3 regions of the Lysinibacillus sp. FSL M8-0134 genome follow, and region 2 is predicted to be linked to each of the others. Evidence: a T-box and tRNA genes for the amino acid it is inferred to sense, from the RefSeq annotation. Region 2 holds a T-box; the other regions hold tRNA genes.
The links. A T-box is a leader RNA that pairs with one kind of tRNA and senses whether it is charged. The one in region 2 lies ahead of MKY49_RS15690 (valine--tRNA ligase), so its partner is inferred to be a tRNA-Val.
Positions count from the first base shown of each region.

Region 1 (3,200 bases), 2.9 Mb from region 2:
CGTCCAATACATTTGTTACTATTACGCCATGCGACACGTGCTCCAAAAACTAGTTCCTCTGTTGTGGGGTAATATTCACCTTCACTCTTAATCTCTTGCAATCTATTCTCTAACCAAAGATCTGATTTATTTTGTTCTTTCTGATATTGACTTAAGAATTGCTCTATCTCCTGTATACTCATATCGATTCCTCCACTTACCCTCATATTAGAGCAACGATACGGCAAGCACCATGAAAATAGCTGTTGAAAAAACATACATATTGCATATATGAAATAGTTTGTTCAAATTTATTAGTGGGTGAAACATGTGATTGATAAATGGAACAGGACCTTGAAATGAGCTAAAGCATTTATACTGTCCTATGTTCACCATAAAAAAGCTACAGAACCTTTTAATGGTTTTATAGTCTTGGTTGAACATCTACATATAGAAAAAAGCATGTAACACACATCTGTGCTACATGCTTGATGACCCGTACGGGATTCGAACCCGTGTTACCGCCGTGAAAGGGCGGTGTCTTAACCACTTGACCAACGGGCCGTGGCTCCGAAGGCAGGACTCGAACCTGCGACAACCTGATTAACAGTCAGGTGCTACTACCAACTGAGCTACTTCGGAATAATGATGGGCCTAAATGGACTCGAACCATCGACCTCACGCTTATCAGGCGTGCGCTCTAACCAGCTGAGCTATAGGCCCATTTTGGAGCGGGTGATGAGAATCGAACTCACGACATCAGCTTGGAAGGCTGAGGTTTTACCATTAAACTACACCCGCAAATAATGGTGGGTCAGGACGGAATCGAACCGCCGACACTTAGAGCTTCAATCTAATGCTCTACCAACTGAGCTACTGACCCGAAATGGAGGAGGTAGAGGGATTCGAACCCCCGCGCGGTGTTACCCGCCTGTCGGTTTTCAAGACCGATCCCTTCAGCCAGACTTGGGTATACCTCCAAAAATATTGAAATGGTGGAGCCTAGCGGGATCGAACCGCTGACCTCCTGCGTGCAAGGCAGGCGCTCTCCCAGCTGAGCTAAGGCCCCATTTAAATAAAAGATGGTCGGAATGACAGGATTCGAACCTACGACCCCTTGGTCCCAAACCAAGTGCTCTACCAAGCTGAGCTACATTCCGTAAAATACATTTATTGGCGCGCCCGACAGGAGTCGAACCCATAACCTTCTGATCCGTAGTCAGACGCTCTATCCAATTGAGCTACGGGCGCTTAGTAAATAAAAATGATGAGCCATGAAGGACTCGAACCTTCGACCCTCTGATTAAAAGTCAGATGCTCTACCAACTGAGCTAATGGCTCGTTAAAGAAAAAAATGGCTGGGGTACTAGGATTCGAACCTAGGCATGACGGAATCAAAATCCGTTGCCTTACCGCTTGGCTATACCCCAATGTTGAAATGGGGCGACTGATGGGAATCGAACCCACGAATGTCGGAACCACAATCCGATGCGTTAACCACTTCGCCACAATCGCCACTATATAAATCATAACAGCTGTATATGAACGAGTACCTCAATACCTGGCAGGGGCAGTAGGAATCGAACCCACACCAAAGGTTTTGGAGACCTCTATTCTACCGTTGAACTATGCCCCTAAAATGGTGGAGGGGGACGGATTCGAACCGCCGAACCCTAAGGAGCGGATTTACAGTCCGCCGCGTTTAGCCACTTCGCTACCCCTCCAAGGGAATGGTGCCGGCGATAGGAGTCGAACCCACGACCTACTGATTACAAGTCAGTTGCTCTACCAACTGAGCTACACCGGCAAAAATAATGGCGGTCCCGACCGGGATCGAACCGGCGATCTCCTGCGTGACAGGCAGGCATGTTAACCGCTACACCACGGGACCATATGGTGGAGGATGACGGGCTCGAACCGCCGACCCCCTGCTTGTAAGGCAGGTGCTCTCCCAGCTGAGCTAATCCTCCACAAAAAATAAGCGAAGCGACGTCCTACTCTCACAGGGGGAAGCCCCCAACTACCATCGGCGCTAAAGAGCTTAACTTCCGTGTTCGGTATGGGAACGGGTGTGGCCTCTTTGCCATCATCACTTCACTTATTCAGTTGAAAGGTTATTCTTTCAAAACTAGATAAACGTACATTGAATGCTTCAAACAATTTGGTTAAGTCCTCGATCGATTAGTATTCGTCAGCTCCATGTGTCACCACACTTCCACCTCGAACCTATCTACCTCATCGTCTTTGAGGGATCTTACTTACTTGCGTAATGGGAAATCTCATCTTGAGGGGGGCTTCATGCTTAGATGCTTTCAGCACTTATCCCGTCCACACATAGCTACCCAGCGATGCCTTTGGCAAGACAACTGGTACACCAGCGGTGTGTCCATCCCGGTCCTCTCGTACTAAGGACAGCTCCTCTCAAATTTCCTACGCCCACGACGGATAGGGACCGAACTGTCTCACGACGTTCTGAACCCAGCTCGCGTACCGCTTTAATGGGCGAACAGCCCAACCCTTGGGACCGACTACAGCCCCAGGATGCGATGAGCCGACATCGAGGTGCCAAACCTCCCCGTCGATGTGGACTCTTGGGGGAGATAAGCCTGTTATCCCCGGGGTAGCTTTTATCCGTTGAGCGATGGCCCTTCCATGCGGAACCACCGGATCACTAAGCCCGTCTTTCGACCCTGCTCGACTTGTAGGTCTCGCAGTCAAGCTCCCTTGTGCCTTTACACTCTACGAATGATTTCCAACCATTCTGAGGGAACCTTTGGGCGCCTCCGTTACCTTTTAGGAGGCGACCGCCCCAGTCAAACTGTCCGCCTGACACTGTCTCCTGCCCCGCTAAGGGGCATGGGTTAGAATTTCAATACAACCAGGGTAGTATCCCACCGACGCCTCCTTCGAAGCTGGCGCTCCGAGATCTCTGGCTCCTACCTATCCTGTACAAGTTGTACCAAAATTCAATATCAGGCTACAGTAAAGCTCCACGGGGTCTTTCCGTCCTGTCGCGGGTAACCTGCATCTTCACAGGTACTATAATTTCACCGAGTCTCTCGTTGAGACAGTGCCCAGATCGTTACGCCTTTCGTGCGGGTCGGAACTTACCCGACAAGGAATTTCGCTACCTTAGGACCGTTATAGTTACGGCCGCCGTTTACTGGGGCTTCAATTCGCAGCTTCGCTTGCGCTAACCACTCCTCTTAACCTTCCAGCAC
Region 1 is NZ_JBBPAJ010000001.1:167,093-170,292, reverse strand. Features, by position in the region: gene MKY49_RS00905 (nitric oxide synthase oxygenase) at 1-182, opposite strand, end outside; tRNA gene MKY49_RS00900 (tRNA-Glu) at 472-543, opposite strand; tRNA gene MKY49_RS00895 (tRNA-Asn) at 545-621, opposite strand; tRNA gene MKY49_RS00890 (tRNA-Ile) at 629-702, opposite strand; tRNA gene MKY49_RS00885 (tRNA-Gly) at 707-780, opposite strand; tRNA gene MKY49_RS00880 (tRNA-Phe) at 787-862, opposite strand; tRNA gene MKY49_RS00875 (tRNA-Ser) at 867-959, opposite strand; tRNA gene MKY49_RS00870 (tRNA-Ala) at 973-1,048, opposite strand; tRNA gene MKY49_RS00865 (tRNA-Pro) at 1,063-1,139, opposite strand; tRNA gene MKY49_RS00860 (tRNA-Arg) at 1,154-1,230, opposite strand; tRNA gene MKY49_RS00855 (tRNA-Lys) at 1,248-1,320, opposite strand; tRNA gene MKY49_RS00850 (tRNA-Gln) at 1,335-1,409, opposite strand; tRNA gene MKY49_RS00845 (tRNA-His) at 1,419-1,494, opposite strand; tRNA gene MKY49_RS00840 (tRNA-Trp) at 1,542-1,615, opposite strand; tRNA gene MKY49_RS00835 (tRNA-Tyr) at 1,620-1,703, opposite strand; tRNA gene MKY49_RS00830 (tRNA-Thr) at 1,711-1,786, opposite strand; tRNA gene MKY49_RS00825 (tRNA-Asp) at 1,795-1,870, opposite strand; tRNA gene MKY49_RS00820 (tRNA-Val) at 1,874-1,949, opposite strand; rRNA gene rrf (5S ribosomal RNA) at 1,961-2,076, opposite strand; rRNA gene MKY49_RS00810 (23S ribosomal RNA) at 2,141-3,200, opposite strand, start outside.
Region 1: it encodes a tRNA-Val, which carries the amino acid that the T-box ahead of MKY49_RS15690 (valine--tRNA ligase) is inferred to sense. The anticodon was not compared.

Region 2 (3,200 bases):
CAGGTTATAATGCACATGAAATGATTGATGATAAACATTCAACATGGACATTTAAAGGTAATGTTGGTGTTTTGAAAAAAACAGTAGAAGTAGAAATTATCATTTTAGAATGGGTAGCGCCCTCAAAAGTAACATTCGAATTAAAGGGGCTTTCTGATAATTTTACTGGAAATGGCTATTTCCTTGCAGAAAGCATTGATGCTGAAAATACAAAAATGACAGGTTTTTTAGAAGTAGTCGCTGGCGGCTTGGCAGGACCTGTTTTAAATCCAATTTTTAAACCGATCGTTCCAAAAGCAACACAAATGTTAACAGATCGTGTAGCGAATAAAATTAAATTAGTACATGTTTAATTGAATGGAAGATCATTCATAAAATGGCATGCTAGATGAAATTCTCTAGCATGCCATTTTTTTACTAGAATGCTCTTATCGTTGTATGTAACTTGAAGCATTCTAGCATACTACCCTCCCAATTGTCATATGATGCAAAGGGAGGGATTATTATCGAACAAAAAACATGGAATATGCGCGAAACATTTTGTTTTCCTGGATACGGCTGCCCAACTGAAATAGCAGCAGTGCAAATTAAGCCTCAGTGGCAGGCAATGCAGTTAGAGGATTCACTTCGACTTATGGGCATCTACCACATCACCGCTCACGTTCGCTTTGATTTTCAAGATATGGAAGCATTTACAGACGATGAAGAACTAATTACAATTGATGCCCTTGATATCCAAGGCGATACTGGTTATTTTGAGTATGCTGTACCTTTACATGTGGATTTACCAAAAGAATCGGATCTTAAAGATTTAATGGTCAAAGATATTCGTCCTAGTCTAACAAATCAAATGTGTCAGCTTGAGTGGACAGTAACAAGTATTTTTAATGAATATGAGCCCATTGTTGAAAAGGATATGTTAGACAGTCAACATCTCTCTGTTCAAGCCTTCGAGCAAGAAAAGGCGATTGCTACGATTGAAGAAAGTATGCATATAGAACAACCCCAAGCCGTAGCAGCAGCTTCACGCCAAGAGAAAGTGACAACAGTAGACCAAAAAGCAGTGATGAGGGAATCCTCCAGTCATATTGTTGTGCGTGAATCCAGCTCCTGGCATGAAGTGCCTTCCATGATTTGGGACCTTACAGAAGAATATACACCGCTTAAAGTCCGTGTTTCAAATGATGTCTTTCAAAAGTAAATAGCAGAGAAGTAGCAGGAGCAATAAGAAGATTAGATCACCTGATGTTGGCACAATAATGACACGGATAAATTGAAAAGCACAAATGGGTACGATAATAGTTCTACAATAAAAACGAACCTGCCGTAGCCAAGGTGGTAAAAGCCAAGGGTTATACTTGCGTCGTCGCATTTGAATACTCACTTCCTTTCTATTTACTTTACTCTTACTAAAAGATGACTAAATCACTTGAAAAATGACACGTTTCTGCGGTACAATAAGGAAAATCAAATACAGATGCTATGATGGGGAAGAGTAAATTATATTTACATTTTCAGAGAGGAAACGGTTGCTGAGAAGTTTCTATTTGTACGTAATTGAAGGTAGCCCTTGAGCAGCTTTAGTGAACTAATAGTAGTTAAAGCCGGTTAAACACCGTTACCGAATTAAGAGCCAGTAATTTAGGCTGAGAAAATGTGATTTATTTACATTTATCTTATCTACTGCTGGAATTAAAGGTGGTACCGCGAACTAAAACTCCTTCGTCCTTTTTGACGAGAGGAGTTTTTTTGTTGGGTAAAAAAATGAACAGCGTTATTTTACCAACATTCTACAGACATTAGGAGGAGTCAATATGACAGAAAACATTTTAATGCCAACAAAATATGACCCGCAGTCCATAGAAGCAGGTCGCTATGAATGGTGGTTGCAAGGGAAATTTTTCGAGGCACAGCCTGAAAGCGGGAAAAAACCCTATTCGATCGTTATTCCACCACCAAATGTAACAGGAAAATTACACCTTGGTCATGCTTGGGATACAACATTACAAGATATTCTTATTCGTATGAAACGAATGCAAGGCTACGATGCACTATGGCTACCAGGTATGGACCATGCAGGTATTGCCACTCAAGCTAAAGTAGAAGCGAAACTGCGTGAAGATAATATTACACGTTATGATTTAGGTCGTGAAAAATTCCTTGAAAAAACATGGGAATGGAAAGAAGAATATGCTGGACATATTCGCGATCAATGGGCAAAGCTTGGCCTTGGATTAGACTATACGCGTGAACGTTTCACATTAGATAGTGGTCTTTCAGATGCTGTTAAAACAGTGTTTGTTCAATTATATGAAAAAGGTTTAATTTACCGTGGTGAACGCATTATTAACTGGGACCCTGCAGCGAAAACAGCATTGTCAGATATCGAGGTAATATACCAGGATGTGCAAGGTGCCTTTTACCATATGAAATATCCTTTAGCTGATGGTTCAGGATATGTGGAAGTTGCCACAACACGTCCAGAAACAATGCTAGGTGACTCTGGGGTAGCAGTTCACCCGAATGATGAGCGCTATAAGCATTTAATTGGTAAAACGGTTATTTTACCGATTGTAGGCCGCGAAATTCCAATTGTTGCAGACGATTACGTTGACATGGAATTTGGTACTGGGGTTGTTAAAATGACTCCTGCCCATGATCCAAACGACTTTGAAGTAGGTAACCGTCACAATCTAGAGCGCATCCTTGTCATGAATGAAGATGGCACAATGAACGATCTTGCTGGTAAGTATAAAGGAATGGACCGTTTCGAATGCCGTAAGCAAATCGTTGCTGATTTACAAGAAGCAGGCGTGCTAATCCGAATTGAAGAGCATATGCATTCAGTAGGACACTCGGAACGTTCAGGTGCTGTTGTTGAGCCATATCTTTCAGCACAATGGTTCGTTAAAATGCAGCCACTTGCTGATGCTTCCCTTGAACTACAAAAGGACGCAGAAGGGAAAGTAAACTTCGTACCAGCTCGTTTTGAAAACACATATTCTCGCTGGATGGAAAATATTCGTGATTGGTGTATCTCTCGTCAATTATGGTGGGGTCATCAAATCCCAGCTTGGTATCATAATGAAACAGGCGAAATCTACGTAGGGAAAGAAGCCCCAGCTGATGCAGAAAATTGGACACAGGATGAAGATGTCCTAGATACTTGGTTCTCATCTGCACTATGGCCGTTTTCTACA
Region 2 is NZ_JBBPAJ010000001.1:3,067,531-3,070,730, reverse strand. Features, by position in the region: gene MKY49_RS15700 (CoxG family protein) at 1-353, shown strand, start outside; gene MKY49_RS15695 (valyl-tRNA synthetase) at 446-1,201, shown strand; T-box leader at 1,474-1,733, shown strand; gene MKY49_RS15690 (valine--tRNA ligase) at 1,815-3,200, shown strand, end outside.

Region 3 (3,200 bases), 310 kb from region 2:
AGAGCTTCAATCTAATGCTCTACCAACTGAGCTACTGACCCATTTCGTCCATGCTAAGCTTGCTCACTCTTTTGCTTCTCATGTTTTTCATTATAATAATGGCGGTCCCGACCGGGATCGAACCGGCGATCTCCTGCGTGACAGGCAGGCATGTTAACCGCTACACCACGGGACCTTTTGGTTGCGGGGGCCGGATTTGAACCAACGACCTTCGGGTTATGAGCCCGACGAGCTACCACTGCTCCACCCCGCGATAATGATATTCTGTTTCGAGTTTTTAAAGCACCATTTATAAAAATTTAAAACTGGAGGAGGTAGAGGGATTCGAACCCCCGCGCGGTGTTACCCGCCTGTCGGTTTTCAAGACCGATCCCTTCAGCCAGACTTGGGTATACCTCCGTTACACTATATAAATGGTGGACCTTGCAGGACTCGAACCTGCGACCGGACGGTTATGAGCCGTCTGCTCTAACCAACTGAGCTAAAGGTCCTTTAAGATGGCGGCAGAGGGGATCGAACCCCCGACCTTACGGGTATGAACCGTACGCTCTAGCCAGCTGAGCTACGCCGCCAGGATCTTTATACTGGTTATTTACTATGGTGGAGCCTAGCGGGATCGAACCGCTGACCTCCTGCGTGCAAGGCAGGCGCTCTCCCAGCTGAGCTAAGGCCCCATAATTTTAGGAAATGGTCGGGAAGACAGGATTCGAACCTGCGACCCCTTGGTCCCAAACCAAGTGCTCTACCAAGCTGAGCTACTTCCCGTTCGTTCTTTTGGCGCGCCCGACAGGAGTCGAACCCATAACCTTCTGATCCGTAGTCAGACGCTCTATCCAATTGAGCTACGGGCGCATAATAAATGGTGCCGAGGACCGGAATCGAACCGGTACGGTAGTCACCTACCGCAGGATTTTAAGTCCTGTGCGTCTGCCAGTTCCGCCACCCCGGCACATTTGGAGCGGAAGACGAGGTTCGAACTCGCGACCCCCACCTTGGCAAGGTGGTGTTCTACCACTGAACTACTTCCGCATGTGCATAAGTTTTTTTATCTGGCAATGAAAATAATGGTGCGGGTGAAGGGAGTCGAACCCCCACGCCTTGCGGCGCTAGATCCTAAGTCTAGTGCGTCTGCCAATTCCGCCACACCCGCTTATTATTATTTCAAAATGGTGAGCCATGAAGGACTCGAACCTTCGACCCTCTGATTAAAAGTCAGATGCTCTACCAACTGAGCTAATGGCTCGAAAAAATGGTGCCGGCTATAGGAATCGAACCCACGACCTACTGATTACAAGTCAGTTGCTCTACCTGCTGAGCTAAACCGGCATATGGTGGAGGATGACGGGCTCGAACCGCCGACCCCCTGCTTGTAAGGCAGGTGCTCTCCCAGCTGAGCTAATCCTCCTGGGTATTATGCCTAGCGACGTCCTACTCTCACAGGGGGAAGCCCCCAACTACCATCGGCGCTAAAGAGCTTAACTTCCGTGTTCGGTATGGGAACGGGTGTGACCTCTTTGCCATCATCACTAGACTATTTTATGTATCTTGTTTTGAAGTTGTTTACCTGTCCTTCAAGACAAGAATTATTGTATAACGTTTTTTAACATTGTGCAATACTTTTTTATAAAAAAAAGAAATTATTACTTTTTAAAGATATTTTTGTTAAGTAAGAGAAAATATTGCCCTGCAAAATATTATATCAATTGTTGTTTCAAAAGAAAACAATTATTTTTCTTGATATGTTTTATAGCCTAAAATCTATAATAAAACAAGTGAAGGCCTTATGATTTCCCTCACTTGTTATCTAATGAAATGGTTGAAAGCTCTATTGTTAATCTTGTAATTTCTTCAATTGTTGTCGAAGGGCCAAAAGAGATTCTAAAAAATTGACGTGCTGCTTCCAAAGAAAAACCCATCGATAAAATAGCCTTCGTTCCAGATTCACTATGAATATCACATGCGCTACCTGTAGAGATACAGATTCCCGACTCGTTCAGCTTTAAAAGAACATATTGGCCCTCTAATCTATCCATCATTACACCACAAATATTAGGTAATTGCTGCTTACATTCTATTAGCTTGCATGATTCAGGCAGTTTACTTTTTAAAACTCCTCTTAACATCACATAATGTTTTAATTCATATTGATAGTTTTCAATTGCAGCTGCAAAGGCCACAATTGCAGGCGTATCTAATGTACCTCCTCTTAAACCTCTCTCATGTGTCACACCTGGTGTTAATGCTTGCACGCGGATGGAGGGATTTAGATAAACCGCACCACACCCCTTTGGCCCACCTATTTTATGAGCCGAAATTGTAATAGCATCTATTCCTTTTGGTATAGCTAATTTTCCAAATGACTGAACACAATCAATATGACAGTAAACACCTGATTCTCCTGCCAGCTCTATTATTTTCTTCAAAGGCTGAATGGAGCCAATCTCTGAATTAACATGTTGAATGGTAATCAAAGCCGTGTCTAATCGTATTGTTTTTTGAAGTTCCTGCAAATCAATACAACCATCCTTCTTTAACGGCAATTTTGTCACTTCATACCCCATTTTCTCAAGTGTATTCAAAGCTGCGTGCACTGACGTATGCTCAGCTTGAGATGAAATAATATGCTTCCCTTTTTTAGAGGCTAGTGCTAATGACAAGATGGCCATAATATTTCCTTCTGTTCCGCTCCCAGTGAAAATAATACCATCGCTAGTTACGCCTAGAGCTTGCGCTACAACTTCTCTTGACTGTTGCACGAAATAATGCGCTTGTCCTCCTAGATCATGAAGACTTGAACTGTTTCCATAATAACGCTGCGCTACCCCTATATATGCATCAAGAGCTTCCTTCATCATAGGTGACGTTGCAGCATAATCCATATAAATCATCATCTTCTTCCTCTCTAATTCATCGGGTCTTGTTTTCTTTTTTATTTTATGTAAAGATAGGTGTCAAGACAATTGTAAAGAAGGTATAACTATGGATGTAAAGACAGACGTCCTTATCATCGGCAGTGGTATTGCGGCACTTCAGGCTGCTTTACTACTCGAAGAACATTTTCAAATACAAATTGTTACAAAATCTTCTGTTTATATGAGTAGCTCTTATCGTGCACAAGGTGGTATAGCAGCCGTTACAAGCAAAGAAGATCATATTAAACATCATATTGCTGATACATTGAAAGCTGGAGAATATCATCA
Region 3 is NZ_JBBPAJ010000001.1:3,377,612-3,380,811, forward strand. Features, by position in the region: tRNA gene MKY49_RS17125 (tRNA-Phe) at 1-41, opposite strand, end outside; tRNA gene MKY49_RS17130 (tRNA-Asp) at 100-175, opposite strand; tRNA gene MKY49_RS17135 (tRNA-Met) at 179-253, opposite strand; tRNA gene MKY49_RS17140 (tRNA-Ser) at 307-399, opposite strand; tRNA gene MKY49_RS17145 (tRNA-Ile) at 415-491, opposite strand; tRNA gene MKY49_RS17150 (tRNA-Met) at 499-572, opposite strand; tRNA gene MKY49_RS17155 (tRNA-Ala) at 599-674, opposite strand; tRNA gene MKY49_RS17160 (tRNA-Pro) at 689-765, opposite strand; tRNA gene MKY49_RS17165 (tRNA-Arg) at 776-852, opposite strand; tRNA gene MKY49_RS17170 (tRNA-Leu) at 861-949, opposite strand; tRNA gene MKY49_RS17175 (tRNA-Gly) at 955-1,029, opposite strand; tRNA gene MKY49_RS17180 (tRNA-Leu) at 1,066-1,150, opposite strand; tRNA gene MKY49_RS17185 (tRNA-Lys) at 1,168-1,243, opposite strand; tRNA gene MKY49_RS17190 (tRNA-Thr) at 1,251-1,326, opposite strand; tRNA gene MKY49_RS17195 (tRNA-Val) at 1,330-1,405, opposite strand; rRNA gene rrf (5S ribosomal RNA) at 1,416-1,531, opposite strand; gene MKY49_RS17205 (cysteine desulfurase family protein) at 1,794-2,888, opposite strand; gene nadB (L-aspartate oxidase) at 2,980-3,200, shown strand, end outside.
Region 3: it encodes a tRNA-Val, which carries the amino acid that the T-box ahead of MKY49_RS15690 (valine--tRNA ligase) is inferred to sense. The anticodon was not compared.